One region of the Streptomyces sp. NPDC050564 genome, then DNA from elsewhere that is predicted to be linked to it. Evidence: riboswitches for the same ligand, from Rfam matches in the RefSeq annotation. Region 1 holds a riboswitch; each other region holds the start of a gene.

Region 1 (7,341 bases):
CCGACGGCCGCCCCTGGCCCGGGCGGCGGTGGGGAGCCGGTCACCTGGTGGAGGACGTTAAACCTGGGAGTGAGGGGCCGGTAACGCCATGTACGGAACTGGCGGCACTGGATCGTCCAGTGACCGTATGTGACCGTGATCCCCGCCCTGCGCCGCCGACTTCACGCAGCGCGATGACCGATGCGGCGAATCCGGGACAACCGGGGGGCCCCGGTGCTATGGGTTACAAGGGGTGGCCCGGTGACAAGAGCGACTCGGGCGTCCGATTAGGCTCCGGCCTCATGGACGTACTCATCCATCTCTTCGTCGGCCTGCACATCATCGGCATCGCCTCGCTCCTCGGCGGCTTCCTCACCCAGATGAAGGCGATGGGCCGGGGCACCGCCCGCTTCGTCCCGGCGATGCTGCACGGCGCGCTGACCATGCTGGTCACGGGCGTCGTCCTGGTCGGCCTCAACCAGGCCGACGACCATCCGGTCAACAACATCAAGATCGGCGTGAAGCTGGCCCTGCTGATCGTGATCCTGGGGCTCGTCTATGTGAAGCGGGACGACGAGAAGGTGGACAAGGGCCTCTTCGGGCTCGTCGGCCTGCTGACCACCGCGAACATCTTCATCGCGGTGCTCTGGACCTGAGCGGGCCGGTCGGCCTGTCCGAACCGGTCGGACGGTGCGTTCCGGCCGTGATCATCACGTGGACCGCTCCCGCCGCGACGGCCAGCCACGCCGCCACCGAGATCCACAGCAGCACCTGCCCGGGCCCCTTGAGGCCGGTGACGCCGAGGGCGGTCGCGGCCGACAGAGACGCCACCGCCGTCATCCCCATCGGGAAGACGGTCGCCCAGCGGCGCACGTCGTAGCGGAGCCTCGGCCACCCCAGCTCCGCGACGGCGAGGACGCAGTAGGAGGCGAAGGCGAGCACGAGGAGCGCGACGGTCGCGGCGCGCAGGACTTCGCTGTCGTCGTCGTTCCACAGGTACGGGTTCACGTGGTGCGCGGCGATGAGCTTGGCCCCCGCCAGCGCCGAGATGGCGAGCGCGCCGCCCGCGACCCACTGGTCTCCGGCGCCCCGTACCACCTCCCGGACGTCGAAGTGCGCGAACGCCACTCCGTAGAGCACGATCCCCAGCCAGAACAGCACCAGCCCGGTGTGCGCGAGCCACACCGGGCCGACGGCCGCGGCGAGCGTGGCGCACAGCACCGAGAGTCCCTGCGTGGCCACACACACCAGGAACACCCCTCCCGGCATACGGCGCTTCCAGTGCCGTAGGACGACGAGGAGCAGCACCGGCCACAGCACGGCCGACAGCGCGAGCAGGGCCTCGGCCGGCCTCTGCCACCCCAGCACGGACAGCCGGGTCCCCAGCACGGTGGTCGCCGCGACGGCGGTGAGCCCGGGAGGCGTGCAAGCCTCCTCCAGCCACCCCGCGCGGTCCCACAGGAGGCGTACGCCGAAGTCCGCGGCGAGCGCGAGCCAGGCGGCGCACGCCAGGACCAGCGAGATACGGGACAGGAACTCGTAGCCGGTCAGATGCAGCCCGATCGAGACGATGCCGGTGGCCATGACGGCGGCACCGGCGGCGGGCGGCCGCTGCGCCCACCAGGCGCGGAGCTGGGAGATGGCTGGCATGCGCCTGATGCTAGGGATCTTCGGACGAGTTACCCGCGGGGCACGCGCGCGGCGGGCACGAAAACGCGGGGCACGCGCGACTGGAGCAGGACAAGCTCCACTCGCGCGCGCCCCGCACAAAGCGTTGCTCGCGGAACGGTCTACGCCGGGCGCACCACACTGTGGATGATCGAGGCCCCGGCGTAGTAGATCGACTCCTCGCGGACGTACGCCCCGGGCTTCGGTGCGTGGATCATCATTCCGTTGCCGATGTAGAGGCCTACGTGGCTGATGTCGTCGTAGAAGAAGACCAGGTCACCGGGTTGGGCGTCGGTGAGGGAGACCGTGGTGCCCGCGTTCACCTGGTCGGTGGTGACGCGCGGGAGCGAGACGCCGGCGGCCTTCCAGGCGGCCTGGGTGAGGCCCGAGCAGTCGTAGGAGTCCGGGCCTGTCGCGCCCCACACATACGGTTTGCCGATCTGCGCGCGGGCGAACGCGAGAGCCTTCGCCGCCTTCGTCGCGTACGAGGAGTCGGTGGTCGTCGAGCCGGACGAGCCGGTCGTGGTGCTCGACGAGGACTCCTGCTGGGCCGCCTTCTCCGCTGCGGCCTTCTCGGCCGCGGCCTGCTGCTGCGCCAGCTCGGCTGCTTTGCGGTCGGCCTCCTCCTTCTTCTTCTTCTCGATCGCCGCCAGCCGCGCCTTCTCCTCGGCGGTCAGCTTCGAGAGCAGTTCGCGGGCCGCGGTGAGTTTGTGCTGAACGTCGGCCTTGGACGTCTTGAGCGCGGTCTGCGAGCTGGTCAGCGTCTCCAGGCTCTTGGCGGCCTCCGTGCGCTTCTTGGTGGTGGCGGCCTGCTCGGTGATGTAGTCGTCGACGGCCGCCTTCTGGCGGGTGGTCAGACGGCTCATCAGCTGGGTCTGGTCGAAGTAGTCCTGCGGGTTGTCGGCAAGCAGGAGGGTCGCGGTGTCAGGGGCGGCGGCCCCGGTGCGGTACTGCGCCGCCGCGAACGAACCGAGCTCCTCACGCGCGGTGTTGAGCTTCTCGGTGCGCTTGGCGACGTCGTCGAGGAGGGTGTCGACCTGCTTGCGCTGCTTGGAGGTCTTCTCCTTGGCCGCGTTGTACTTGTCGGTGGCCGTCTCGGCCTGGTGATAGAGGTCGTTGACCTTCTTCTCGACCTCTTCGAGGCTCGGCTTCGGTTCGGCCGAGGGGGCGGCGTTCGCCGTCTGGGAGAGCAGGGCGACGGAGGTGAGAGCCGCCGTCGCGAGGGCGGGGGTCCGTATGCCTGCTACGCGCGTACCCGTAGGACGCCATTTGCGGTGCGACGCCAAGAGAGGCGACTCCTTCCGTCATCCGCCTACCGAGTTAGCTGTCGGGTTCGGGCGGGTGGATCCGGAAGGTTTGCCCTACGGTCCTTGCCCCACAAGGCAGTTGGACCGATTCACCCCAAGGTCGGTTGGGTCCCCGGCTCCGGCTGCCACGGGGGCGCACCGGATTGAGCGGAGGCCGCACGGCCCGGCGTCGTTCGCCGGTGGGTGTCGAGCGGCCTGCCCGGCACGGTAGCCAACGCGTGTGGCTCCTGTGAAGTTTGATGTGCGATATGCCCGATACATTTTCGTGACCTTGACCCTGGGCATCACTCCGCGCAGTTAATCCGGAAGGGTCTGTGGTGAGTTGTCCGGAGTGGCGACGCCCGTCTCGTTATCGGCTCCCGGTGGCGGTCACCGAGGTCTTCCGGGGCGGCGGCTCCGCATCCCCCCGACGGCCGCAAGACTCTCGCTGAGGCGCTGAGGCGCTGAGGCGTCGAGGCGTCGAGGCCGTGAGGCGCGGTGAGCAGCGACCTGGTGGCCGTCTCCCCTCAAGGTCTGTAAGCCCCGGCCCGATCGATCACCGAACGTGACGAGGCGATTTCGGAAGGTAGGAAGATCGTGGCGGCCGACACTGGAAGATCGTCGGCTCCCGAGCCGTGCCACTGGACCCACCCGACCGAGTTCTTGTCCGCGTCACGAGATCCGGTCGAGTTTTCAGGGTGGCGGCGGGGTGTCAGTGCGGCCGCCTAGACTCGGAGAGCGATGAGCAGCCTCTTTGATGACAGCTTCCTGGCGGACCTCAAGCCCTCCCGGGCCCACGAGGAAGAACCCCCGCCGCCGCCCGAGGACGATCACGTACCGGAGCCCGTTCCGGACGATCTGTTCGGCGGGAAGTTCGACGTGCCCCCGGACCGGGACGCGTACTACCGCGACGGCGCCCACCGGCCTGCCGTGGACTCCGCGGCACTACTGGACGGGCTGAACGAGAACCAGCGCGCGGCCGTGGTGCACTCCGGCTCCCCGCTGCTCATCGTGGCCGGCGCGGGCTCCGGCAAGACCCGCGTGCTCACGCACCGGATCGCGTATCTGCTGGCCGAGCGGAATGTCCACCCGGGCCAGATCCTCGCGATCACCTTCACCAACAAGGCCGCGGGCGAGATGAAGGAGCGCGTCGAGCACCTCGTCGGCCCGCGTGCGGGCGCGATGTGGGTGATGACCTTCCACAGTGCGTGTGTGCGGATTCTGCGCCGCGAGAGCAAGAAGCTCGGCTTCACCTCCTCCTTCTCGATCTACGACGCCGCCGACTCCAAGCGGCTGATGGCACTCGTCTGCCGTGATCTCGACCTCGACCCCAAGCGCTTCCCGCCGAAGTCGTTCAGCGCCAAGATCTCGAACCTGAAGAACGAGCTGATCGACGAGGAGGACTTCGCGGCCCAGGCCACCGACGGCTTCGAGAAGACCCTCGCTCAGGCGTATGCGATGTATCAGTCGCGGCTGCGCGAGGCCAACGCGCTCGACTTCGACGACCTGATCATGACGACGGTCAACCTGCTGCGCGCCTTCCCGGACGTCGCCGAGCACTACCGCCGCCGTTTCCGTCACGTCATGGTCGACGAGTACCAGGACACCAACCACGCGCAGTACGCGCTGGTGCGGGAGCTCGTCGGCCCGGCGCGCGGTGCCCGCGCCGAGGACGAGCCGCCCCGCGGGGACGACCTCGGCCCTGCCGAGCTGTGCGTCGTGGGTGACGCCGACCAGTCGATCTATGCCTTCCGCGGCGCGACCATCCGCAACATCCTCCAGTTCGAGGAGGACTACACGGACGCGACGACGATCCTGCTCGAGCAGAACTACCGCTCCACGCAGACGATCCTGTCCGCCGCCAACGCGGTCATCGAGCGCAATGAATCCCGCCGCCCCAAGAACCTGTGGACCAATGCGGGCGCGGGCTCGAACATCACGGGCTATGTCGCCGACACCGAGCACGACGAGGCGCAGTTCGTCGCCGACGAGATAGACCGTCTCACCGACGCGGGCGAGGCCAAGGCGGGCGACGTCGCGGTCTTCTACCGTACGAACGCCCAGTCCCGTGTCTTCGAAGAGGTCTTCATCCGCGTCGGCCTGCCCTACAAGGTCGTCGGCGGCGTCCGCTTCTACGAGCGCAAGGAGGTCCGGGACGTCCTGGCGTACCTCAGGGTGCTGTCCAACCCCGAGGACTCGGTCCCGCTGCGCCGCATCCTCAACGTCCCCAAGCGCGGCATCGGCGAGCGCGCGGAAGCGATGATCGACGCGCTCTCGCAGCGCGAGAAGATCAGCTTCCCGCAGGCGCTGCGTCGCGTCGACGAGGCGTACGGGATGGCGGCGCGCTCGACGAACGCGGTCAAGCGGTTCAACACGCTCATGGAAGACCTCCGGACGATCGTCGAGTCGGGCGCCGGCCCGGCCACGGTCCTCGAGGCGGTCCTCGAGCGCACCGGCTATCTGGCCGAGTTGCAGGCGTCCACCGACCCGCAGGACGAGACCCGTATCGAGAACCTCCAGGAACTCGCCGCCGTGGCCCTGGAGTTCGAGCAGGAGGCGGGTGAGGGCGAGGCCGCGGGCGGGCTCTCCGACTTCCTGGAGCGGGTCGCGCTCGTCGCGGACTCCGACCAGATCCCCGACGAGGAGGACGGCAACGGCGTCATCACGCTGATGACGCTGCACACCGCCAAGGGTCTCGAATTCCCCGTCGTCTTCCTGACCGGCATGGAGGACGGCGTCTTCCCGCACATGCGCGCGCTGGGGCAGGTGAAGGAGCTGGAGGAGGAGCGGCGCCTGGCGTACGTCGGCATCACGCGCGCGCGAGAGCGGCTCTATCTCACCCGGTCGTCCATGCGCAGTGCCTGGGGGCAGCCCTCGTACAACCCGCCGTCCCGCTTCCTGGAGGAGATCCCGGACGCGCACCTGGAGTGGAAGCGCACGGGTGCGATGGCTCCCGTGTCGGCGGGTCCGGTCTCGGGTGTCGCTGCGTCGCTGTCGTCCTCACGGTCGCGGTCCGCGGCTTCGGGTGCCTCCGGGTTCGCGACGCGCCGCGGTGTCTCCGAGAAGACGGTCGTTTCGCTGGCGGTCGGGGACCGGGTCACCCACGACCAGTTCGGTCTCGGGACCGTCGTCGGCGTGAAGGGGACGGGGTCGAACGCGGAGGCGACGATCGACTTCGGCGAGGCGAAGCCGAAGCGGTTGCTGCTGCGGTACGCGCCGGTGGAGAAGCTGTAGCCGGTACGGGGGCGGTGGGGCCCGGCGGACGGTTACGTCCTACGTCGGGTCCAGGCCGTGGCTGCGCAGCCACGGCAGCGGGTCGATCGCCGAACCGCCGGCCGGGCGGACCTCGAAGTGCAGGTGCGGGCCGGTGGAGTTGCCGGAGTTCCCGGAGAAGGCGATCGGGTCGCCGGCCTTCACGGCGGTGCCTGAGGCGACCTTGTAGCTGGAGAGGTGGCAGTACCACGTCTCCGTGCCGTCCTTCGCGGTGACGATCGCCATGTTCCCGTACGCGCTGTTCCACTGTGTGCGGACGGTTCCGTCGGTCGCGGCCATCACGGTCGTGCCGTACGAGACGGGGAAGTCGATGCCCGTGTGCACGGACATCCAGTTGATGCCGGCCTGACCGAAGTAGGCGCTGAGCCCCTTCTGCGTCACCGGGAGCACGAACTTCGGGCGCAGCCGCTCCTTGCGGGCCGCCTCCTCCGCCGCCTTCTTCTTCTGGGCTTCCTGCTCGGCCTTGAGGTCGATACGTTCCTGCGTCCGGCTGGCCCGGTCGGCGAAGTCGTCGGCACCCGCGGAGAGACTCTGGAGCTGGGTGTCCAGCTTGTTGTTGGCGGCGGACGGTTTCACCGAGGTGGCGTCGGCCGCGCTGGCCGTCGTGTCCTTGCTGTCGTCCCCGCCGATGCTGCCCACGGAGGCGGCGGCGATCCCGGCGACCCCCATCACACAGGCGGAGGGCACGGCGACGGTCAGCAGAGCGGAACGTTTCGCGGGGCTGCGGCGACGGGAGCGGGAACCGGACCGCGAGGCGGCGCGGGGGGCCGGGATGACCTCTTCCATGTCGTCGAGCAGCGGCGTCTCGTGCTGTTCACCGCTGTCGTCCGCGGTCTCGAACTCGTCCTTGTCGGCGGCGGGTTGCTCGTACGAGACCTGCTCGAAGGTGGCGGTCGCCTGCTGGTCGAAGGACTCGGGCTGCTGCTCGTACGACTCGGGCTGTGTGTGCTGTTGCTCGTACGACTCGGGCTGCGGGTGCTGCTGTTCGTACGACTCCGGCTGCGGGTGCTCGTACGCCTGGTACGGGTCGTGGCCGATGGCGGTGTTCCACTGAGTGGCGTCGTACGCGCCCGTGCCCTGGGCCGGGATGGTCCACTGCTGGGTCCCGTCGAGCGGCTGCTCGGGCTGGAGCCAG
Region 2 (7,341 bases), on a different contig from region 1:
CCGCCGCGACCGCCCAGGGCGCCATCACGACCAAGGGCATCGACAAGAACCTCGTCACCACCGTGAAGCGCACCGACGGCACCACCCAACTCACCCTCGCCGGCTGGCCCCTCTACCGCTACAGCAAGGACGACGAACCGAAGGAGGCGTACGGCCAGGGAGTCGACGGAACGTGGTTCGCGGTGACACCCACAGGAGCGAAGGCGTCGGGCGAGCCGGCGACGAACACGGGAGGATCGGGTTACTGAGACAGCCGCCGCAGCAGTAGACATGCGCGCCGGGGGCCTGGGCGCTGCGTGCCGTGGCGCCGGGTGCCGTCACCCGTCCCAACGGTGGGCAATCGTGCCGCCGGGGCGGTACAGGTGGGCACAGCGGCACCCCGTACAGCCCCGGGCCGCGCGCCCCACCCCGACGGCAACCCCACCGCCGGGCACCCGGAACGCAGACCTCACCCGGCCCGGTGGACCACCGCGTCGACAAGCTCCGTCAGCGCGGCCTTCGCATCACACTCCCGAAGCGGAGCCAGCGCGGCCCGCGCATCCTCCGCGTACCGCACGGTGTCCCGCCGAGCCTGCTCCAGCGCAGGGTGGACCCGCAGCCGGGAGAGCGCCTCGGCGTGCCGGGCGTCATCCGTCAGGTCGGAGTCGAGCAGCTCACACAGCGCGATGTCCTCGGCGAGACCCAGCCGCTCCGCCCGCTCCCGGAGCCGCAGCACGGGCAGCGTAGGAATCCCCTCGCGCAGATCCGTCCCCGGCGTCTTCCCGGACTCGTGCGAGTCGGACGCGATGTCCAGCACGTCGTCCGCGAGCTGGAAGGCGACACCCAGCCGCTCCCCGTACTGCGTCAGGACGTCCACCACCGTCTCGTCGGCCCCCGACATCATCGCCCCGAACCGGCACGCGACCGCGACCAGCGAGCCGGTCTTCCCGCTGAGCACATCCAGGTAGTGGTCGACCGGGTCACGCCCGTCGCGCGGTCCCGCGGTCTCCAGGATCTGCCCGGTCACGAGCCGTTCGAACGCCTCGGCCTGGATCCGGACGGCCTCGGGCCCGAGATCGGCCAGGGTGTGCGAGGCGCGCGCGAAGAGGAAGTCACCGGTGAGGACGGCCACCGAGTTGCCCCAGCGGGTGTTCGCGCTGGGCACCCCGCGTCGCGCGTCCGCCTCGTCCATCACATCGTCGTGGTACAGCGTGGCGAGATGGGTCAGCTCGACGACCACGGCGGAGGGCACGATACCCGGCGCGTACGGATCACCGAACTGCGCGGCGAGCATCACGAGCAGCGGACGGAACCGCTTGCCACCGGCCCGGAGGAGATGCTGCGCGGCCTCCGTAATGAAGGGGACCTCGCTCTTGGTGACTTCGAGCAAGCCCTCCTCCACAGCCGCCAATCCGGCCTGGACATCGGCTTCGAGAGCCTGGTCCCGCACGCTCAGCCCGAACGGCCCGACGACGGTCACGAGAGGTTCTCCTGTCTGCTGACGATCACATGGCGAACTCGGTCGATCATTCGGTCGATGACACGGTTTGTCGATGTGTCGCTGCCATCACTCAAGTCAGCGTATCCGGTCACGTTTCGATCACCACGAGCGCCCACCGTCCCCCCGCCCGACTTCGCTCCAGCAGCAGGTACCCCGCTCGCCCGGGCGATATCGGATTACGGGCGGTATGTTCTTGATCAGCTGATACGACCGGACATGCCACGCCCCATCCGGAGGGACCCCACCGTGTCCCGAAGCGCCGTCGAGACCGCCCCCGGCAGCCGGGAGCCGCCGGGTGACGACCAGGCCTTCCTCGGCGGGCCCAGGGGCCTGCCGGCCCTCTCCGGCCCGAAGGTCCCGGAGCGCTTCTCGTTCCTCGGCATGCAGGCGATCCCGATCCTGATTCTCTGCCTCTGCGCCAACCGTCGCCCACGGCGGTATGGGCGTGGCCGCGGGCACGACGGCGCCCGTGTCGGCGGCGTACGGAACGCTCGCCCACCTGGCCTCGGTCGCCGGCGGCCGGCTCACCGACGGCGACGGGGGATTCTCGGCGGCGGCCATCGGAATGATGTTCGGTCTCCTCCAGTACGTGGCGGGCCGCCGTCACCCGGCCGGACGCGGACACGCGGCGGAGCCCGCCGTCGGGCCCGGCGCGATGCGCCGCGCGGTCCGCCCGATCGTCCTGGGGCTGCCGGCGGCCGCCGCTGGCGCGGTGCTCCGCGCCGCCGCCGGACGGCCGACAGCGCGCTCCGGCCTCAACGGCACGATCGCCGACGCCCCGGGCCCGGCCGTGACGGCCCTCGCCCCCTGGCTGCGCCGCACGATGCACCCGGTCCACTGAAGCCACTGGGGTGACACTCATGCACATCCGTACGTCCTTCCCGTACGAGACCACTCACGAGGACCTCTGGATCCCGCTTCCGGACGGCACCCGCCTCTACGCCCGCGTCTGGCGCCCACTGACGGACGAGCCCGTGCCCGTCCTCCTCGAATACCTCCCGTGCCGCCTCACGGACTGGACCGCGCCCCGCGACTGGCAACGCCATCCCTGGTACGCGGGCCACGGCTACGCCTCCGTCCGGGTGGACGTCCGCGGCCACGGCAACTCGGAGGGGTTGCCGACGGACGAGTACTCGGAGGTGGAGCTGGCCGACGGGGTGGAGGTCGTCAACTGGCTCGCGTCCCAGCCCTGGTGCACCGGCAAGGTCGGCATGTTCGGTATCTCCTGGGGCGGCTTCAACTCCCTCCGGATCGCGGCCCTCGCGCCCGAGCCGCTCAAGGCGATCGTCACGGTCTGCTCGACGGACGATCGCTATGACAACGACGTGCACTACATGGGAGGTTCCGTCCTCGCCGTCGACATGCACGCCTGGGCGGCCACCATGCTCGCCTTCGCCTCCCGCCCGCCCGACCCGGTGCACGTGGGCCAGGTGATGTGGCGCGACATGTGGGTGAAGCGCCTGCAGGCGGTGGACCCGCTCATCCACACCTGGCTGTCCCACCAGTCCCGGGACGCGTACTGGCGGCACGGCAGCGTCCGCGAGGACTATGGCGCGATCCGGGCGGCGGTCCTCGCGGTCGGCGGCTGGCACGACCCGTACCGCGACACGGTGCTGCGGCTGGTGGAACACCTTCCGCGGGATCGCGTACGCGGCCTGATCGGTCCCTGGTCGCACCAGTACCCCGACCGCGGCCTGCCGCCGGGCCCGGCGATCGGTTTCCTCCAGGAGACCCTGCGCTGGTGGGACCACTGGCTCCGGGACAAGGACACGGGCGCCCTGTCCACCCCCGTCCTCCGCTCGTACGTGATGGACGCGCACCTCCCGGCGACGGTGTACCCGGAGCTCCCCGGCCGCTGGGTGGGCGACCCGGCCTGGCCCTCCCCCTCCGTCACCCCCGTTTCGTACGCCCTCCAGGGCGACCCGGTGGTGATCCGCTCTCCCCAGCACACGGGGGCGGACGCGGGCCGCTTCTTCCCTCTCGGGAACGACGCGGACCTGCCCCCGGACCAACGGGAGGAGGACGCGAGATCCGCCTGCTTCGAATTCGAAGTACCGGAAGAGACCTGGGTTCTGGGCCGTCCGAGAGTCCGGCTGCGGCTGACGTCCTCGGTTCCCCGGGGTCAGGTGATCGCCCGCCTGTGTGATGTGGCCCCCCACGGAGCCTCGACACTCGTCACCCGGGGTGTACTGAACCTGTCAAAGCGTCACGGCCGTGACCAGGCGGTTCCCTGGAAACCGGGTGCTACGGAAGAGGTGGTTTTCGACCTGAACGGCATCGGCTACGCGTTCCCGCCGGGCCACCGCATCCGCCTCGCCGTCTCCTCCGCGTACTGGCCCTGGATCTGGCCGCAGCCGGGCTCGGAGGCCGGTTTCACCCTGGACCCGACGGGCAGCCTGCTGGAACTCCCGGTAAGGACACGGGAGTCGACGCCCTCCATCACGTTCGAGGAACCGGAGCAGTCCGAACCGCTCGGGGTCATCGTCCCGACGACGCTGGACGAACCCCGCCCGGAACGCCTGGTGGTCCGCGACGTGGCCGCCAGCGCCTGGCGCCTGGAGGTCGACCCACGCTACGGCGGCACCCGCGTCTACCCCGACGGCCTCGAATTCACCGAGAACGCGCTGGAGACATACACCATCAACGACTTCCACCCCCTCTCCGCTCGCGCCCGCTCGACGTGGTCGATCCGACTGCACCGCCCGGACCTGCCCTGGGACGCGCGTATCTCGACGACCTCCGAAATCACCTGCGACACCGAGGACTTCACCACCTCCAACGAGGTCATCTGCAAGGACGGCGACGAGGTGGTCTTCCACCGCACCTGGGAGAAGCGGATCCCCCGAACGGCGGGCTAGGTCCTGTCGTCGAACTCCCGCCTGCCCCGCGGCGCCCGCCCTCCGGGCGGACGACGGGAGTTCGACGACAGGATCTAGAAGGCCGGGGTGCCGTAGGGAACCCTGAGCCCATGGCGCAGACGCGGACCGAGGAATTCCTGATGGACCTCGACGAGGGCATGCTCGCCTACTTCCGCGAGATGGCCCACGAGATGGTCACGCGCTTCGGGATCTCACGGGCGGAAGCCGTCGCGAGGATCAACTGGGCATACCAGGGACGGGAGTTCGGGCCGTACCCCGACCTGATGTGCCACGAACTCCCCGAATACTGGGGCTACGGCCTCTACTTCAAGCCCAACGCGGGCCGCCTCCCCGACGACGACCGCGACACGGGCCTCTCCGTGTGGGAAGTGCGCCCGGCTCCTCCCCGGCATTCCCCGGCCTGGACACTCGATGCGTAATGTCCGAATTAAAAGCATTGCCGCTTTGATGGGCCTTGGTCGCGTGAATTGGGTCACGTCCGAGTTGCCCCGGCGTCGCACCCCATGACCTCGATTCCCCCTTCGCGAAAGGCAAGTTGAGGATCACATTCCGCCATAATCGGGCAATTCATCCCTCCCTTTTCCGAGGTTAAAGCGGACTGAGCCATGAATTCGGGTCTTGTTCCCGACATGTGCTCTCGCATACGTTCGCCCCGATCCGAGCGGATCGCCGAATCCTGCCGCCGCTCGGAAACCCACCCACCCACGCACGGCAGGAGCGGGGGACCCAGGTAAGCCGCCGGTCCGTACTTCGGAACGGCTAGGGGTGAAGCCGCGCCCAGCGCGCGGCCGGGCACCTCCCGCCCGAACCCGACAGCTCACCTCGCAGGCGCCGGAGAGGAATGTCGTCATGCCCGCACCAGGCAAGCACTGCCGCCGCAAGACCAGCAGCCCGTTCACCCGCGGCATGATCGCCGCCGGCGCGAGCGGAGCCGCGCTCGCCCTCCCCCTCGTGTGCGCGACCAGCGCGCACGCCGCCCAGCCGACGCAGGCGCCGCAGGTCACGAAGGCTGCCGCGGTCACGATCAACGACGTCCAGCTCGTCACCTACAAGGTGGTCGCGGGCGACACCCTGTCCAAGATCGCGCAGAAGTTCCCGCAGAGCGGCGGCTGGCAGAAGCTGTACGACGCCAACCGCGCGGTGATCGGTGCGAACCCGGCGGTCCTCCCCCCGGGCCTGACGCTGACGGTGGGCACGAAGACCGTGAAGCTGGGCTCGGCGCCCAAGGCGAGCACCACGTCCGCGACGCCGGCCGCCCCCGCCTCCACGAAGACATACGCCAACAATCTGGACGGCTGGATCAAGCAGTCGCTGGACATCATGGGCAAGGCGCACATTCCGGGCACCTACAACGGCATCCACCGCAACGTCATGCGCGAGTCCTCCGGCAACCCCCGAGCCATCAACAACTGGGACTCCAACGCCGCCGCCGGCATCCCGTCCAAGGGTCTCCTCCAGGTCATCGACCCGACCTTCAAGGCGTACCACGTCCCCGGCACCTCGATGGACCCCTACGACCCGGTCGCGAACATCACGGCCGCGTGCAACTACGCGGCGGCGAAGTACGGCTCGATCGACAACGTCAACGGCGCCTACTGAGACACGCTCTCGCGGGCCCTCCCCTGGGCCCCGAAGAGCCGCTCCAGCACCACCGCGATCCCATCCTCCTCGTTCGACAGGGTCACCTCGTCGGCCACCGCCTTCAGCTCCGGGTGGGCGTTGGCCATGGCGACGCCATGGGCGGCCCAGTCGAACATGGGGATGTCGTTGGGCATGTCGCCGAAGGCGAGGGTGGTGGCGGGGCTGAGACCGAGGTGGGCGGCGGCGAGGGCGAGCCCCGTCGCCTTGGTCACGCCGCATGGCTGGAGTTCGACGGTACCCGGCCCCGACATGGTGACCGTCGCCAGCGAACCGACCGCTCCCCGCGCCGCCGACGCCAACTCGTCGTCGGACAGCGAAGGGTGACGGAGCAAAACCTTGCTGATGGGCTCCGACCAGAGGTCGTCGCGGCGCGGCACCCGCACGGCCGGCAGCGTCGGATGCGGCATGACATACCCCGGCTCGATGAGCGTCAGGCCGTCCACACCGTCCTGGTCCACCGCCGCGTAGAGCAGCCCGACCTCCGCCTCGATCTTGCCGAGCGCGGTTTCCGCCAGTTCCCTGTCCAGGGTCACCGACCAGAGCAGACGGTGCGCCCCGGCGTCGTACAACTGCGCCCCCTGTCCGCACACCGCCAGTCCCTGGCCGCCGAGTTCGTCCAGGAGCGGTCGGACTCTCGGCGCCGGCCGTCCCGTCACCACCAGATGCTGGGCACCCTCGGCCGTGGCTCTCGCCAACGCGGCGCGCGACCGGTCGGAGAGTGTGTCGTCGCCGCGCAGCAGCGTTCCGTCCAGGTCAGTGGCGATGAGTGAATATGCAGTCGGAGCGGCCATGATCCGAAGAATACGGATCGAACGTCTCATCGGCCCGGCGCGAACCGGACGACGTCCGGTATCCCGTCAGCAACGCCGTTCACCGCACGGACGGTATGGGTGGTACGGGCCTTATCTGCCGTACTGACCGCGGGTGTTCCACTCCCGTCCACACCGACGCAGGCCACCGTGTCTACGTCCAACGACCGTTCCTGGATGCGGAGTTGGCCTGCCGCGAGCCGCGGGCGGGACGAGAGCCCCGAGCCGCACCGATGTGATGCGACGGTCAGGGGGCGCACCCATGGGCAAGGGCGCCCCCTGCCCCCGACTCACCCGTGCGCAGCCACCAAGTGCTTGGCCAGCCGCGGTGAAGCGAGCTCCGTCCCGCACACGAACCGCATCACCGGCCCGTACGAGGCCGCCGCCGGCAACCCCGTGAAGTACAACCCGGGCACGGACGACCGATACCCCGCGCCGAGTTTCGGCGTCCCCCGGCTGACCGCGAGCGCGGTACGGAGCTCGTGTCCGAGGAAGTCCATCGCGGCGATGTCGACGCGATAGCCGGTCGCGG
Region 3 (7,341 bases), on a different contig from region 1:
AGCGGCTCTACGACCGGCTGTTGCACGAGGGTGCCGACTCGGTGCGTCCGCATCTGCTGGCCGACCTCGGCTACCAGCGCGGGCTCGTCCGCTTCCTGGAGAACCACGACGAACCCCGGGCCGCCGCCACGTTGTCGCCCGAGCGGGAGCGGGCGGCGGCCGTCACCATCGCGACGCTGCCCGGCGCGACGCTCTGGCACGAGGGCCAGTTCGAGGGGCGCCGGGTGCGGCCGCCGGTCTTCCTCTCCCGCCGCCCGGAGGAGCCCCTCGACAAGGAACTGCTCGCCTTCCACCACCGGCTGCTGGCCTCGGTCGCCTCGTCCGGCATGCGTACGGGAGGGGACTGGCGGCTGGTCGACTGCACGGGCTGGCCGGACAATCCGTCCCACGGCAACCTGGTCGCCTGGTGCTGGACCACCGGATCCGCCCGCCACCTCGTGGTCGTCAACCTCTCCGACCAGCCCGCCCAGGGCCGGATCCGCCTGCCGTGGACCGACCTCCGCGGCCGCCCGTGCCGCCTCGCCGAGCTGCTCACCGAGCGCACCTACGAGCGGGACGGCGACGAATTGGTCGACGCCGGCCTGTACGTCGACCTGGAGGGCCGGCACTGGCACGTTGTCGCCGTGCCTGTGGGCCCTTAGAACGACCGGCAATAGGCATCGGGTGTGGGGGAGGATGCAGAGCAGGCACGGGTCCTCGTGATCATGGAGTCTCTACGCTCAGTGATTACGAAGGACGGCCGTGCCCGCGCTGCCGCCTTGCTGCTCGAAACCGCTCAGCGTCGGAGGACGACGATCACGACCGCCGTGCTCCGGGTCGGCCTACCGTGCCGGGCGGAACGGCTGCAGGAATCGGATCCCGTCCTCGATGCTGCCGTCCATCAGTTCCAGCAGTTGGGGCACCAGGTCCTGCACGCGGGGTGCCTGCAGGTGGCCTTCGAGGGCCTCGCGGCTCTCCCAGCGCTCGAAGATGACGAACGCGCCCGGTTGTCCCGCGACCTGGTGAGCCTCGTAGTCGATGTTGCCCGCGTCGTAGCGTGATGCGGTGACGGCGGCTGTCATGAACGCCTTCATCGCGGCTTCCTTCCCGGATTTGGCCCGGGCTTCCCACAGCACGGTGACGTAGTGGTTCGACGTGGTGGTCATGCTTGCTCCTCCTGACTCCGAACAGCATCGTTGTGCGCCGTTCACGACTCGACACTGAGCCCAGGGGAGCGTCGGCGGGAGCTACGGGGCTTCGTGGTACAGCGCGTACCACCCAGCGTTGCGGGGTGTGCGGGAGGATGGTGTGCATGGATCAACTCGGTGCCGCGCTGCGGGCGTGGCGGGACCGGCTGGATCCCGTGACGGTGGGCTTCGCACACGGGTCACCCCGTCGGGTCCCCGGTCTGCGACGCGCGGAGCTGGCGACGCTGGCCGGCATCTCGGTCGAGTACGTGGTCCGGCTGGAGCAGGGACGGGTGGCGACACCCTCGGCGCAGGTCTGCTCGGCCCTGGCTCGCGCCCTGCACCTGTCCGACGACGAGCATGCTCACCTTTTGCGCATGGCTGGTCACGCAGCGGATCCGAGCCGGGTTCCGCGAATGATCCCAGGGAGCCTGTACCGGATCGTGGACCAGCTCGCCGGCAACCCGTTGGCGATCTACGACGCCACCTGGCAGTTGCTGCACTGGAATCCGCTGTTCGCGGCCACGTTCGGCGATCCCACGGTCCGCGGTGTGGGAGATCGCAACGTCCTGGTCTGGCAGTTCCTGGGTGAGCTGCCCCGGGTCCGGCAGACGGCGGCCGAGCGGGCGGCGTTCGAGGAGTCCCTCGTCGCCGACCTGCGCGCGACGACGAGCCGGTACCCCGACGATCCCGACCTCGCGGCGTTGGTATCGAGGCTGAACCTCAGCCCACGGTTCTGCGAGTTGTGGAGCCGCCGAGCGGTGGGCGGTCACCAGAGTGCGCACAAACTCGTCCAGCACCCGGATGTCGGAGACATCGCCATGAACTCCGACATCCTCAACACCCAGGACACGAACCTCCGCCTCGTGGTGTACACGCCTCAGCCAGGCACCGACGCCCGCAGCAAACTCGAATTCCTTGCGGCCATTGGGGTCCAGAGGATGTCTCCTCAGAAATGAAGGCCCGCGTTCCGCCTCGTCCGGTGGACCAGGCTGCTGGGTGGTACGCGCGGTACCAGGAAGTCCCGTAGCTCCCGCCAACCCTCCCGGGGACCCAGCATGGAGTGCGTGAACAGCGCACGACCGTGCTGTTCGGACCAGGAGGAGCCAGCATGACCACCACATTCATCACCGGGGCCAACAAGTCCCTCGGTTTTGAAACCGCTCGTCGCCTCGTCGAGGCGGGGCACACCGTCCTCCTCGGTGCCCGCCACCGTGAGCGCGGTCGGGCCGCGGCCGAGTCGCTCGGCGCCCGGTTCGTTCAGATCGACGTGACCGACGACGCCTCGGTCCAGGCCGCGGCCGCGGATGTCGCCGCGCATGAGGGAACGATCGACGTCCTGGTCAACAACGCCGGCGTCCTTGGCAAGGTCGGCCCCGTCGAGGAGTACACCGCGGCCGACGTGAGCGCCGTGCTCGACGTGAACGTCGTCGGGATCGTGCGCGTCACGCACGCCTTCCTCCCGCTGCTGCGCAAGTCGCGGAACCCCGTCATCGTCAACGTGTCCAGCGGGATGGGCTCCTTCAGCATGACCCAGGACCCGGCGCGGATCGAGTCGCGGTATGCCCTGCCCCTCTACTGCGCCTCGAAGGCCGCGGTCACGATGCTCACGACGCAGTACGCCAAGGAACTGAAGGACGTGAAGGTCAACGCCGCAGACCCCGGGCAGACCGCGACCGACTTCACCGGCGGCCTCGGACACAGCGTCGCCGACGGCGCAGAGTCCATCGTGACCCTCGCGACGATCGGCCCGGACGGGCCGACGGGACAGTTCATCGACCGATCCGGGAACCTCCCGTGGTGAACCTGCCCTGAGCTCAGGGTCGGTCGACCCGCCGCCCTGCGCGTACCTCATGCTCGTAATCTCTACGCTCAGTGATCACGAAGGACGGCCGTGCCCGCGCTGCCAGCTTGCCTGCTCGAACCCCTGTGGGACCAGTTCGCCGCGCTCCTCCCCGTCCGGGAGGAGTTCGTCGTCGGCCACCCGCTGGGCTGTCACCGCCGCCGGATCCCCGACCGAACCGTCTTCGAGCACGTCGTGCTCGCGCTGGTCCATGGTTCCGGCTACGAGCGGATCTCCACACCCGGATGCTCGGACCGCACCATCCGCCGACGCCTCAAAGAGTGGTCCCGGCAGGGGATTTCCAAAGCGCTGCACGCTCTCGCCCTGGACGCCTACGACCGGATGATCGGCCTCGACCTTGGCGAGATCTCGGTGGACGGCTGCATCACCAAGGCCCCGTCCGGCGGGGAGAAGGCCGGCCGCTCGCCGGTCGACCGGGGCAAGCAGGGGCTGAAGCGCTCCGCCGCCTGCGACGCCCGCGGCGTCCCGCTGGGGATCGTCTCCGAGGGGGCCAATAGGCATGACTCGCCACTGCTCGGACTGACCCTGGACGCCGCGCAGGAGCAGGTCGGCATGCTGCCGGACACCGTGAACGTCAACCTCGACCGGGACTACGACAGCATCAAGTCCCGTGCGTTGATAGCCGAGTTGGGGTTCACTGCCGAGATCGCCCGCAAGGGTGTGCCCGCCCCGATCCAGGCCAGCAGGCGCTGGCCCGTCGAGCGCACGCATTCGTGGATGAACGGCTACGGCAAGCTTCGGCGCTGCACCGAGAGAAACGGCAGGGTCGTGGACTTCTACCTCTACCTCGCCGCTACCCTCGTCACACTTCGCATGCTGATCTGGCAGGCACGCAGCCGCTACCGCTGGGATGGCCGACCCATCAGCCGCCGCCTCAAGTGATCCATTTGCCGGTCGGTCTTAGTCGCGTCAGCTGCCGTGGGGGATGAACCGGCCGACTGCCTTCCACGCGGCCGGAACCCGACGGTGGCGGACGGCCGCGGAGGCTCCCGCGCGTGGCGAGAGAACCGCCTGAGGCTGCCAGTCGCAGAGCGTTGAGGGTCCCTCGGGAAGTAGGTCGCCTCCGGCCCTGTCGTGCTCCTTGAGAGCGACGCTGATCAGCGTGAGCAGGAGCGCCACATCGGCGTCGCAGTCCAGCAGCACGGTGATCCACGAAGAGCCGGGGTGCACCCGCACAGCGGTGCTGTGTTGCAGGTGCGGGAGCAGCCGATGGACGGCCGCATGCGTGAGATGCAGGTCCGCGGCGTCGTCGGAGTGGAAGTGGACGATGTCGTGCCCCGACGTCCCGAAGGCGCGCCCTGCGGCGCATCGGGGTGAGCCACTTATCAGGTTCGGCCATGACTCCAGTTGGGTCATGGCGCGATCGGCCACGGTCATGCGCACCATGGTCGCGCACTATTCACCCTGCCAACTACCCCTCTTCACCCTCAGCTTGGTCAGCCGGCTGTTCCGTGCCCCTCACGATCCCTGAGCGGCCCCGCGCACCGACGCCGCAGTGCTCACGCGGGCCGCGCCGCGCTGTGGATCGCCGAGGCTCCGGCGTAGAAGATCGACTCCTCGCGCACGTATGCCCCCGGGCTCGGCGCGTGGATCATCATGCTGTCGCCGATGTAGAGGCCGACGTGGCTGATGTCGCCGTAGAAGAAGATCAGGTCGCCGGGCCGGATGTCGGCGAGGGGGATGGCCGTACCGACGGTCGCCTGATCGCGCGCGGTGCGCGGGAGTGCGACCCCTGCGGTTCTCCAGGCGGCCTGGGTGAGGCCCGAGCAGTCGTACGAGCCCGGTCCGGACGCGCCCCAGACACATGGCCTGCCGATCTGTCCACGGGCGAAGGCGAGTACCTTCGCGGCTTTGCTGCCGTACCCGGTGTCCGAGGCGCTGTCCGCGCCGATGGGCACGACCGCGGCGATGGAGGTGGTGGTGCCGAGAGCGGCCGATTGCTGCGGCTGCCATTCCTCTTCGGGCCGGAGAGGAGTCGGTTGCTCGTAGGCACGCCAGGAGTCTTCCGCCGGCCGGGATTCGATCGCGGGGACGGCGGCTGTCAGCTGCGGGGTGTGCAGGGAGAGCAACTCGCGGGCCACCGCGAGCTTCTGCTGGATCTGCTCCTTGGAAGTCTTCAACGAGGCCGAGGGCCGACCCGGTTCCGCGGCGGGTGCCGGCAGGGCCTTGGCGACTTCCTGCCGTGTCCGCGGCGCGGCCGGCAGCGCCGCGACGGCGCCGGAGGTCAACTCCGCCACCGGACCCGCAGTCACTCCGGCGACAGGCCCGGCGGTCAACTCCGGGACGGGCCGGGCGGCCGACTCCAGCCCACGGCGGGCGAGTCCGTCCGCCGGACGTTCCACCGGACGTGTGGGCCGTGCCTCGGCCGGGCGCTTCGGCATCCTGTCGGCCGGCAGCCTCGCCGGGACGGTCGGCCCCAACTGCGCGCGCGCCACGTCGAACCATTGCCTGGTGACGTCGTCGAGGGCGGGATCGCTGGGCCTGCGCCGGCTGTCGAGCGCAGGGTTGAGGCTCCTGCGCGTTCCCGTGGACATCGCACGGGTGGCGTTGTAGTTTCCGGTGGCGGTCTCGGCCTGGTCGTAGAGGCTGCTGATCCGCTGCCGCACCTCTTCGCGGCTCGGTCCGTCCGCTGCGGGCGGCGTGGCGTCGGGAGCCATGGGGGACGCACTCCTTCCGTATTCCGCCTACCGAGTCGGCTGTCGGGTTCGGGCGGACGGTTCGCGGAAGGCATGCCCTACGGCCCTTGCCCTGCTGGGCAGTTGGGCCGATTCACCCCAAAGTCGGTCGGGTTCCCGGCCCCGGCTGCCACGGGGGCGCACCGGACTCGGCGGAGGCCGCGCGACCCGGCGGGGTTCGCCGGAGGCAGTCGTGCGGTCCGCCCGTCAACCTAGCCAATTTGTGTGCCTCGTGTGAAGGTTGAAGTGCGAAGTGTCCGATATGTATTTGTGACCTTCGCCGTACTGGCCGCCCCGGCCCGAGCGGTTGGTGTGACCCTGCCGGCGTGCTCGCATTCTCCGCCTTGTGTGTGTACACGATGGTCCGCCTGCCCCGAGCTCGTCGCCTGGCTCGGGGCGCCAACGACGCATGACAGTTCAGCTCGGCGTGCGACCGCGACTCTCGGCATGAGATGCGCGGTCACGTCATCGGCTGCATCGACGGCCCGGAGTGCTGCAGTCCTGGCAGCGGCCAGCTCTGGAACGGAGTCAGAACGGCCAGGATCAGGAACGCCACGCCCACCGCGGTGCTGAATGCCGGTCCGAGCCGCCACAGCTTCTCCATGAAGATGACGACCGCGAGTGCGGCCATCGCCGCGATGTTCATGGTGCCCAGCGGGATGAGGACGATCATGAGCCCCCAGCAGCAGCCCACGCAGTAGAGCCCATGGTGGGCCCCGACGTGCAGGTCACGGGCGCCCGGCCGGTAGCCGCCATGGTGCAGCCGATCGTGCCGCAGCCGTTCTGTCCCGCAGCACCTGGCCCACCTGCGAGGACGGGGGTGAACCGAGGGGATGACCCGCGTCAGCGAGCGGATGAACCACCGCTATGACCCGGCCTGTCGTGCGGCTGCGCGGTGACCGCACCCACCGGCGCCGCCGCCCCGAAGGCGTCCGCCGGCGAGGCGCCTGCCCGGCGCGACCACACGTCGGCCCCTTCGAAGCGACTCATAAGATGACCTTATGAGGTCATAGGCCCGGCCCGACTACTGACTTAGGTTTGCCTTAGCTTAGGCTTCCCGGCGAGTACGTCTGTCACCGCTCGAAGGGAACTGATCATGCCTCGCCCCCTGCGGGTAGCCATTGTCGGAGCCGGCCCCGCCGGGATCTACGCCGCCGACGCGTTGCTGAAATCCGCGGCGGCTGCCGAGCCAGGCGTGTCGATCGACCTCTTCGAGCGGATGCCGGCCCCGTTCGGACTGATCCGCTACGGCGTCGCTCCTGACCACCCCCGCATCAAGGGCATCGTCACGGCCCTGCACCAGGTGCTCGACAAGCCGCAGATCCGCCTCTTCGGCAATGTCGACTACCCGGGGGACATCAACCTGGACGACCTGCGCGCCTTCTACGACGCGGTGATCTTCTCCACGGGTGCGACGGCCGACCGGGCGCTCGACATACCCGGCATCGACCTCGACGGCTCGTACGGCGCGGCGGACTTCGTCTCCTGGTACGACGGGCACCCGGACGTGCCCCGGACCTGGCCGCTCGAGGCGGAGAAGGTCGCCGTCCTCGGCGTCGGCAACGTCGCGCTCGACGTGGCGCGCATCCTGGCCAAGACCGCGGACGAACTGCTGTCGACCGAGATCCCGCCGAAC
Region 4 (7,341 bases), on a different contig from region 1:
GACCGCCGATCCCTCCAGCGCCGACACCCTCGGCGCGACCGTCATAGCGCCCATCGTCGAGGAGTCCGCGAAGGCGGCGGCCGTGCTGCTGGTCTTCCTCTTCCGCAGACGGGACTTCACCGGGATCGTCGACGGGGTGGTGATAGCCGGGGTCACCGCCACCGGCTTCGCGTTCACCGAGAACATCCTCTACCTCGGCACCGCCTTCGGCACCGACCAGCTCAGCGGCGAGAGCGGGCTCGCGTCCGTCACCGCCGCGACCTTCTTCGTCCGCGTGGTGATGTCGCCCTTCGCGCACCCGCTGTTCACCGTGCTGACCGGCATCGGCTTCGGCATCGCGGCCCTGTCCGCCGAACGCCAGCATCTGCGCCGCGTCCTGCTCCCCCTCACCGGACTGCTGCTCGCCATGGGCATGCACTCCGCCTGGAACAGCTCGTCGAGCTTCGGGGAGTACGGGTTCTTCGCGGTGTACGCCGCGTTCATGGTGCCCGTGTTCGGCCTGCTGACCTGGCTGGCCGTCTGGACGCGGCAGCGTGAGCTGCGCACCGTGCGCACGGAACTGCCCGCGTACGCCGTCGCCGGGTGGCTGACCGCGCCCGAGCCGTATGTGCTCGGTTCGATGCGGGCGCGGCGGCTCGCCCGCGAGTGGGCCGGACACCACTTCGGGAAGGCCGCGGCTCGCTCGGTCGCGGAGTATGAGGCGTACGCGACCTCGCTGGCGTTTCTGCGGCACCGGGGGCGCCGGGGGCGCGCGGGTGCCGACTTCGTCGTGCGGGAGCGGGAGTTGCTCGACGAGCTGTGGCGCCGCCGGGAGGTGGCCCGCCCGGCCCTGTCCTACGCGGCCCGGGCCACGGCCCCGGTGGTCCCGGTACCCCCACCATGGCCCGCGCACGGCTACGCGTACACGTACAGCCCCTACGGAGCCGCGGCCACCCCATATCCCGCGTACAACCCGTACCGCACGTAGTTCTTTCGCCCCCTCCGCCCCTGCCCGTCCCGCCCCTGCCCGTCCCGTCCCTGGGGGCTGCCGCCCCCAGACCCCCGCTCAAAAGATCGTGCAGTTCCCCGCAGCCGAAAGGCTGGTACGGGAATGGGCAGGGGCGGAGGGGGCGTAGAAACAACCGCTTACGCCGACGCCTCCGTCAGCTTGCTCAGCTCCCCGTCCGTCAGGACCAGGTCCGCCACCCCGAGCAGCGCCGGCAGCTGCTCGGGCGTCCGCGCCGAAGCAATCGGCGCCGCGACCGTCGGCTGGGCGGCCAGCCATGCGAGGGCGACCGTGGCGACCTCGGCGTCATGGGCCTGGGCGACCTCGTCGAGGGCGGCGAGCACGCGAAGCCCGCGCTCCGTCTCGAGGTGCTTGGCCGCGCCCTGCGCCCGCGCCGAGTCCACCGTCGCTCCCGGCCGGTACTTGCCGGTGAGGAATCCGGAGGCGAGGGCGAAGTACGGGACGGCCGCCAGACCGGAGCGGGACGCGATGTCGCGCAGCGCGCCCTCGTACGTATCGCGCGAGACGAGGTTGTAGTGCGGCTGGAGGGCGACGTACCGCGCGAGCCCCTCGCGGTCGGAGAACTCCAGGGACTCCCGGAGCCGCTCGGGCGAGATGTTGGACGCGGCGATGTGACGCACCTTGCCCGCCTTCACCAGCTCGTCGAGCGCGCCGATGATCTCCTCGACCGGCACCTCGGGCTTGTCGAAGTGCGTGTAGTAGAGGTCGATGCAGTCGGTGCCCAGGCGGCGCAGGGACGCGTCGGCCGCGGCCTTGATGTTGGCGCCGGACAGCCCCGGATACTCGGGGTGCTGGCTGACTTTGGTGGCGACCACGACATCCGAACGGTTGCCGCGCGCCTTGAGCCACTTGCCGATGATGGTCTCGGACTCGCCGCCCTTGTTGCCCTCGATCCACGCCGAGTACGAGTCGGCCGTGTCGAGGAAGTTGCCGCCGGCGGCCGCGTACGCGTCGAGCACGGCGAAGGACTGGGCCTCGTCGGCGGTCCAGCCGAACACGTTGCCGCCGAGGGAGAGCGGGAAGACCTCGAGGTCGGAGGAACCAAGCTTGCGCAGAGAAGTCATGCTCAACTTCAACACCCGTACCGGATGGGTGTATTCCACACGCGATTACCCGCCCGATTACCCGCACGCCCCGCACGACTGCGCACACGCCTGACCGGCAGCCCTGACGTCGGGGGGTTGTCGTCAGGACCACCGGGGATCAGGAGAACGTACGTGTCAGGGGGTGAGGCCCTTGCCGAGCAGCCACGCCATCGGGTCGATCGCGTCGCCGCCGTCGGGGTGGACCTCCAGGTGCAGGTGCGGCCCGGTGACGTTGCCCGTCGCGCCCACGCGCCCGATCACGTCACCCGTGGCGACCTTCTGGCCCACGTTGACGCTGATCGACGACTGGTGGCAGAACCACAGCTCCGTACCGTCGTCGAGGGTGAGGACCGTGCGGTAGCCGTAGGCGCCGGCCCAGCCCGCCTCCGTGACGGTGCCGCTGTGGATCGCCTTGATCAGCGTGCCGGTGGGCGCGGCGAAGTCGAGACCGGTGTGGTAACCGGAGGACCACATGGAGCCGGCGTCGCCGAAGCGGCCGGTCAGCGTGTACGAGGAGGTGGGCAGCGAGTAGCTCTTGGCGAGCTCGGCGAGACGCTTGGCCTCGGCAGCCTTCTTGGCCGCCTCGTCCGCCTGCTTCTTCGCGGCGGCGGCCTTGGCCTCGGCGTCGTCCTGCTGCTTGGCGGCGAGCGCGACGGCCTGCTTCGCGGCGGCGGTCTCGGCGGCGTCCTTGGCCGCACTGTCGACCTGGTCCTGCTGCGACTCGGCCTGCTGCATGATGCGGGCGCGCAGTGCCTCGCCCGCGTCGGTGGTGCCCTGCGCGGAGTCGGCGCCGGTCAGACCGGCGCTGGTGAGCGGGGTGGTGGAGCCCTTCGGCGTGCTGGAGCCGCCGTCGGATATCAGAGCCTTGGCGGACTCGGTGACCGACGACAGGTCGGGCAGCGAGATCGACACCGGCGACTTGCCGGGCGCCGCGGTGGCCATGCCGCCCGCGCCGACGGCGGCGATGACGCCTACGCCGAGAACCGTGGAGCTGCGGGCGAGTCCTCCGCCGCGCTGCTTGCTGACGCGGTGCCGGCCGCGGACGGGACGGACGGAATCCTCAGTGGGATTCCACTCCTCCCAGGGACCCTCGTCGTTGCCGTACGCGTAGCCGAAGGGCTGTGTGTCGTCGGGCGCGAACGAGGTTTGCTGGGCAGGCCGGTTGGACGCCACGTGGGCGTGCTCCTTTCCTTCCTTCTCGCCTACCGGGTTAGCTGACGGGTTCGGAGCAGGAAGGTCTCCTACGCGCGTCCACCACGGTTTCTCCACCGTGAAAGACGCTCGATTCACCCCAAGTTGGTGGTTCCCCGGTTCCCTTGCGGAATTCGGCGCGTGCGCACGGAGCCGCCTCTTGTGACGGCTGGGACGACCGCGCTGCGTTATCGAACGTTAATAGACCCGGGTACCGGATTCCAAGCTGTTCGGACTGATCGTTAACGCTTTTGGCCAGGACTTTGGGGTCACCACCGGCCTAAATCGGGCGAGTTGACCACGCTCCATAAACATCGATTCAGTTGACGGTGCGTCAGTTGTTATGCGGAGGGACACCGTCCGATCACCCCTCGTGACAACGATCAAGAACGCCGTACGGACGACTCGTCGGGAAGCCGCGGAGGCGACTCCCAAGAACGCCGCACGGCCAGCAACGCCATGTCGTCCGTCGTGCCGTCCCCCGTGTGCCGGCGGACCTCCTCGGCGAGGGCGGCCAGCAGGGCGTCCGGCCCGGGGAAGACGCGTCCCGCGAGGCGCGCGGCGGGATCGTAGAAGCCCCCGCGCCGGTCGCGGGCTTCGGACAGGCCATCGGTATGGAGGAGCAGCGTCGCGCCCTGCGGGAACTTGGCCTGCATCGCCCGGTCGGGCCAGGTGCCCAACTCGCCCATGCCGAGCGGCAGCGCGGGATCCTCGGCGTCGAGTGTGACGAGCGTGCCGTCCGCATGCAGCAGCAGCGGCGGCGGATGGCCGCGGTTGACGAACCGTACGACGTCCTCGCCGTGCGGGATCTCCGCGAGTACGGCCGTGGTGAACCCCTCGAAGGCGTCGAGGCCCTCGCGCCGGGTGCCCTCGCGCGCCAGCGCCCGTTCCAGGCGCTGCGCGACCGCCTCCAGCGTCGCCTCCTGCTCGGCCGCCTCCCGGAACGCCCCGATGACGACGGCGACGGCGCCCACCGCGCCCATGCCCTTGCCGCGCACGTCGCCCACGACCAGCCGTACGCCGTGCGGGGAGTCCTGCACCGCGTACAGGTCGCCGCCGATGAACGCGTCCGCCTGCGCGGCCTCGTAGCGCGCCGCGATCTCGAGGCCGCCGATCCGCTCGTCGGGTTCCGGCAGCACGGCGCGCTGGGCGGACTCGGCGATCTCCCGGACCGTGGCGAGCCGTGCGTCGCTGCGGCGGACGAGAATGTTGATGACGACGGCCAGGACGCCGGCCGTCGCCACCGTCACCACTTCGGTGACGGAGTCGACGTCCAGGACGATGCCGAGCCTGATGTGGATCGCGAACACCGCGGTGATGGCCGCGAGGCCGGTGAGCACCGTGCCGCGCAGTGAGTAGAGGGGCGCGGCCACCAGCGGCGCGGCCGTGAAGAGGGGGGCCGCGGTGAAGTCGGACGGCATGAAGTAGTCGTAGAAGGCCCCGACGACGATGAGCAGCGCGGGAAGCGCCCGGACGAAGGCGCGCGCCTTCGAGATCCTGTGCCGGCCGGGTTCCCCGCGGCCGGGCCGCGGGGTGCTCCCGAGGCCGGGGGTGGGCATGGGGTCGCCGGACAGCCGTCCACCGGACCGGTCGTACGGGCCCTGGGCCCGCTGCTCGCCTGTTTGCTGCCCCACTCATCCAGGTTTCCCGGAGCGGGGGCAGCGGGCGACCCGTGTGGACCGACCGGGGGATGCGGAGAGGAGGGGGATGTGCGGAGCCGTGGTGACCGGCACACACCAAGGGCCGGAACTCGTGAATCCGAGTTCCGGCCCTTGGCCTTCAGTAGCGGGGACAGGATTTGAACCTGCGACCTCTGGGTTATGAGCCCAGCGAGCTACCGAGCTGCTCCACCCCGCGTCGTTGAAACCAGTGTACGCCATCCGTAGGACCCGAAGCACACACGTTTAAACGCGCCCCCGTGCGGGCCCCAGCGGCAGGTGTCGGCAGGATTCACAAAAGGTGCCGGTTGGGCTCCTTGGCCCGCTCCTCGTACTCCGGGAGTACGACCACGTCGGCGCCCTCGGCCACGAGGAGTCCGTTCCCGTCGGCCCCGGCGACGAACGTGTCGGGCTCCCGCCAGGCGGTGACCACCCGCCGTACCCCCGCGTCGAGAATCAGCCGGGCACACGGGGCGGGCCGGGAGGCTCGCCGGGCGCAGGGCTCCAGACTGCTGTAGACCGTGGCCGAGCCGAGGCGCGGATCGGCGGGGTCGATCTTGGCGAGCGCCGCCTCCTCGGCATGCACCACGGAGTCGCCGCCCTCACGGGAGTACCCGCGCGCCAGCTCGGTCCCATCGGCGGCCACCACCACCGCGCCCACGCTGAACGCGGTCTCCGAGGGCGGGCACAACGCGGCAAGCTCGCAGGCGAGCGTCAGCCAGTGCCGGTCCGCGGCGGCGGCGAGCCGCCCGACGCCGGGCGCCGTGGGGACGTACCGGATGAGGACGACGTCCCCGACGGCCCGCGTCTCCATCAGCCGCATCCGCCCGGGGGGATACGCCCCGGGACCGAACAGCCGCGGTGCGTCCGGCTCCCCGACGAAGAGCGGCGCGACGGCGAGCTGCAGTTCGTCCGCGAGCTCCTCGCGCATCAGCTGGGTGTGGACCCGTCCGCCCCCTTCGACCATGAGGCGCCGCACACCTCGTACGTCATGAAGGTGTTCCAGGAGCACACGCCAATCGAGCTCGGGACCGGTCGACACGATGTCGACGCCGAGCCCGTCGTCGAGTCCGCGCAGGGCGTCGGTCGCCCTCGCGGCGCCCTTGTCCGTCGTGTAGACGATCTTCTCGCCACCCGTGTGCCAGAACTGGGCCGCCGGGTCGAGGTCGCCGGACCCGCTGACGGTCACCTTCAGCGGGTACTCGGGGCGGCCGGCGGCCACCCGGGCCGCGCGGCGCCTGGCCGAGTTGACCAGGAGCCGGGGATTGTCCGAGCGGATCGTGCCCGCGCCGACCAGGATCGCGTCGCTGGACGCCCGCACCTCGTCGACCCGGTCGAAGTCGGCCGGGCCCGAGAGCAGCAGCCGCTCGGGGCCTGTGTCGTCCAGGAAGCCGTCGAGGGAGACGGCGGCGGACAACAGGACGTAGGGGTGGGGCATGGGGGCGCACCCTCCGGCTCGCGGTGGCCCGTACGGTTCACGGACTCACGATGGCTCGTACGGTTCACGGACTCAGGATGACTCGTACGGTTGACTCAAGGCCTGTGGTTCAACTTTTAAACAATACCTAGACTGGCGACATGACGACCCGCTGGCTCTCCCCCGCCGAACAGCGCGCCTGGCGCTCGTACGTCTCCGCCTCCTCGCTCCTGGAGGACGCGATCGACCGCCGGCTCCAGGCGGAAGCGGGCATGCCCCACCTCTACTACTCCGTCCTGGCCATGCTGTCCGAGGCGCCGGACCGGCGGCTGCGGATGACCGAGCTCGCCGAGATATTGAAGATCACCCGCAGCCGGCTGACCTACGCGGTGACGCGACTGGAGAGCGACGGCGCGGTACGGCGCGAGGGCTGCCCCACCGACAAGCGAGGCCATGTCGCGGTCCTCACGGACGATGGCATGGCCCTCCTGGAACGGGCGGCGCCGGGGCATGTGGAGACGGTGCGGTCGGCGGTCTTCGACCATCTGACCCCCGAGCAGGTGGGGCAGTTGGAGGAGATCTGCGGGAGCATCGCGCGGGCGATCCAAGGCGAAAATTCCGGGGTCGGTGGGGAAGATCTGCCGTGGCGGCGGCGTTCCTCCCCATCGTGAGGGACGCGATGGGCGGGTAAAGTCCGTTGCTTGAACTTTAAAGCACATGTACTGTCTGCCTCCAGGAACATGCTTCAAATCTGAAGCACCGTCCACGAACCCGCTGGACCGGACCGGAGAGACAACATGCGCGATTACCCCACCGCCACCGTGCGCACCCGCGTCACGGTCCCCCTGCGCTTCGGCGACGGCTACTCGGTCGACGCGGAGCTGGTCACCTTCCACGGCCTCGCCGACGACAAGGAGCACCTGGCCGTCGTCCTCGGCGCGCCCGGGGCCGACCCGCTGGTGCGACTGCACTCCGAGTGCCTGA

What was found. A riboswitch is a leader RNA that binds a small molecule or an ion and turns the genes downstream of it on or off. The one in region 1 is predicted to bind cyclic di-AMP.
Region 2: it holds a riboswitch for cyclic di-AMP, as region 1 does, so the genes downstream of both, ACIBK0_RS24770 (transglycosylase SLT domain-containing protein) here and ACIBK0_RS08490 (NlpC/P60 family protein) in region 1, are expected to answer to the same signal.
Region 3: it holds a riboswitch for cyclic di-AMP, as region 1 does, so the genes downstream of both, ACIBK0_RS34560 (NlpC/P60 family protein) here and ACIBK0_RS08490 (NlpC/P60 family protein) in region 1, are expected to answer to the same signal.
Region 4: it holds a riboswitch for cyclic di-AMP, as region 1 does, so the genes downstream of both, ACIBK0_RS22590 (M23 family metallopeptidase) here and ACIBK0_RS08490 (NlpC/P60 family protein) in region 1, are expected to answer to the same signal.

Annotation. Positions count from the first base shown of each region.
Region 1 is NZ_JBITGS010000004.1:175,537-182,877, reverse strand. It holds gene ACIBK0_RS08500 (hypothetical protein) at 282-635, shown strand; gene ACIBK0_RS08495 (tellurite resistance/C4-dicarboxylate transporter family protein) at 613-1,629, opposite strand; gene ACIBK0_RS08490 (NlpC/P60 family protein) at 1,770-2,933, opposite strand; cyclic di-AMP (ydaO/yuaA leader) riboswitch at 2,941-3,114, opposite strand; gene pcrA (DNA helicase PcrA) at 3,675-6,167, shown strand; gene ACIBK0_RS08480 (peptidoglycan DD-metalloendopeptidase family protein) at 6,207-7,341, opposite strand, start outside.
Region 2 is NZ_JBITGS010000015.1:216,675-224,015, reverse strand. It holds gene ACIBK0_RS24795 (hypothetical protein) at 1-248, shown strand, start outside; gene ACIBK0_RS24790 (polyprenyl synthetase family protein) at 449-1,459, opposite strand; partial or broken gene ACIBK0_RS24785 (hypothetical protein) at 1,727-2,213, shown strand; gene ACIBK0_RS24780 (CocE/NonD family hydrolase) at 2,341-4,338, shown strand; gene ACIBK0_RS24775 (hypothetical protein) at 4,449-4,778, shown strand; cyclic di-AMP (ydaO/yuaA leader) riboswitch at 5,049-5,205, shown strand; gene ACIBK0_RS24770 (transglycosylase SLT domain-containing protein) at 5,209-5,958, shown strand; gene ACIBK0_RS24765 (HAD family hydrolase) at 5,952-6,791, opposite strand; gene ACIBK0_RS24760 (FAD-dependent oxidoreductase) at 7,100-7,341, opposite strand, start outside.
Region 3 is NZ_JBITGS010000026.1:108,631-115,971, forward strand. It holds gene ACIBK0_RS34530 (alpha-amylase) at 1-641, shown strand, start outside; gene ACIBK0_RS34535 (putative quinol monooxygenase) at 822-1,145, opposite strand; gene ACIBK0_RS34540 (helix-turn-helix transcriptional regulator) at 1,292-2,125, shown strand; gene ACIBK0_RS34545 (SDR family NAD(P)-dependent oxidoreductase) at 2,278-2,970, shown strand; gene ACIBK0_RS34550 (IS5 family transposase) at 3,061-3,912, shown strand; gene ACIBK0_RS34555 (luciferase family protein) at 3,940-4,407, opposite strand; gene ACIBK0_RS34560 (NlpC/P60 family protein) at 4,530-5,687, opposite strand; cyclic di-AMP (ydaO/yuaA leader) riboswitch at 5,696-5,856, opposite strand; partial or broken gene ACIBK0_RS34565 (DUF2182 domain-containing protein) at 6,166-6,483, opposite strand; gene ACIBK0_RS34570 (FAD-dependent oxidoreductase) at 6,802-7,341, shown strand, end outside.
Region 4 is NZ_JBITGS010000014.1:25,275-32,615, forward strand. It holds gene ACIBK0_RS22580 (PrsW family intramembrane metalloprotease) at 1-967, shown strand, start outside; gene ACIBK0_RS22585 (aldo/keto reductase) at 1,126-2,070, opposite strand; gene ACIBK0_RS22590 (M23 family metallopeptidase) at 2,227-3,264, opposite strand; cyclic di-AMP (ydaO/yuaA leader) riboswitch at 3,276-3,432, opposite strand; gene ACIBK0_RS22595 (PP2C family protein-serine/threonine phosphatase) at 3,666-4,841, opposite strand; tRNA gene ACIBK0_RS22600 (tRNA-Met) at 5,066-5,139, opposite strand; gene ACIBK0_RS22605 (dihydrofolate reductase family protein) at 5,233-6,378, opposite strand; gene ACIBK0_RS22610 (MarR family winged helix-turn-helix transcriptional regulator) at 6,519-7,028, shown strand; gene ribA (GTP cyclohydrolase II) at 7,155-7,341, shown strand, end outside.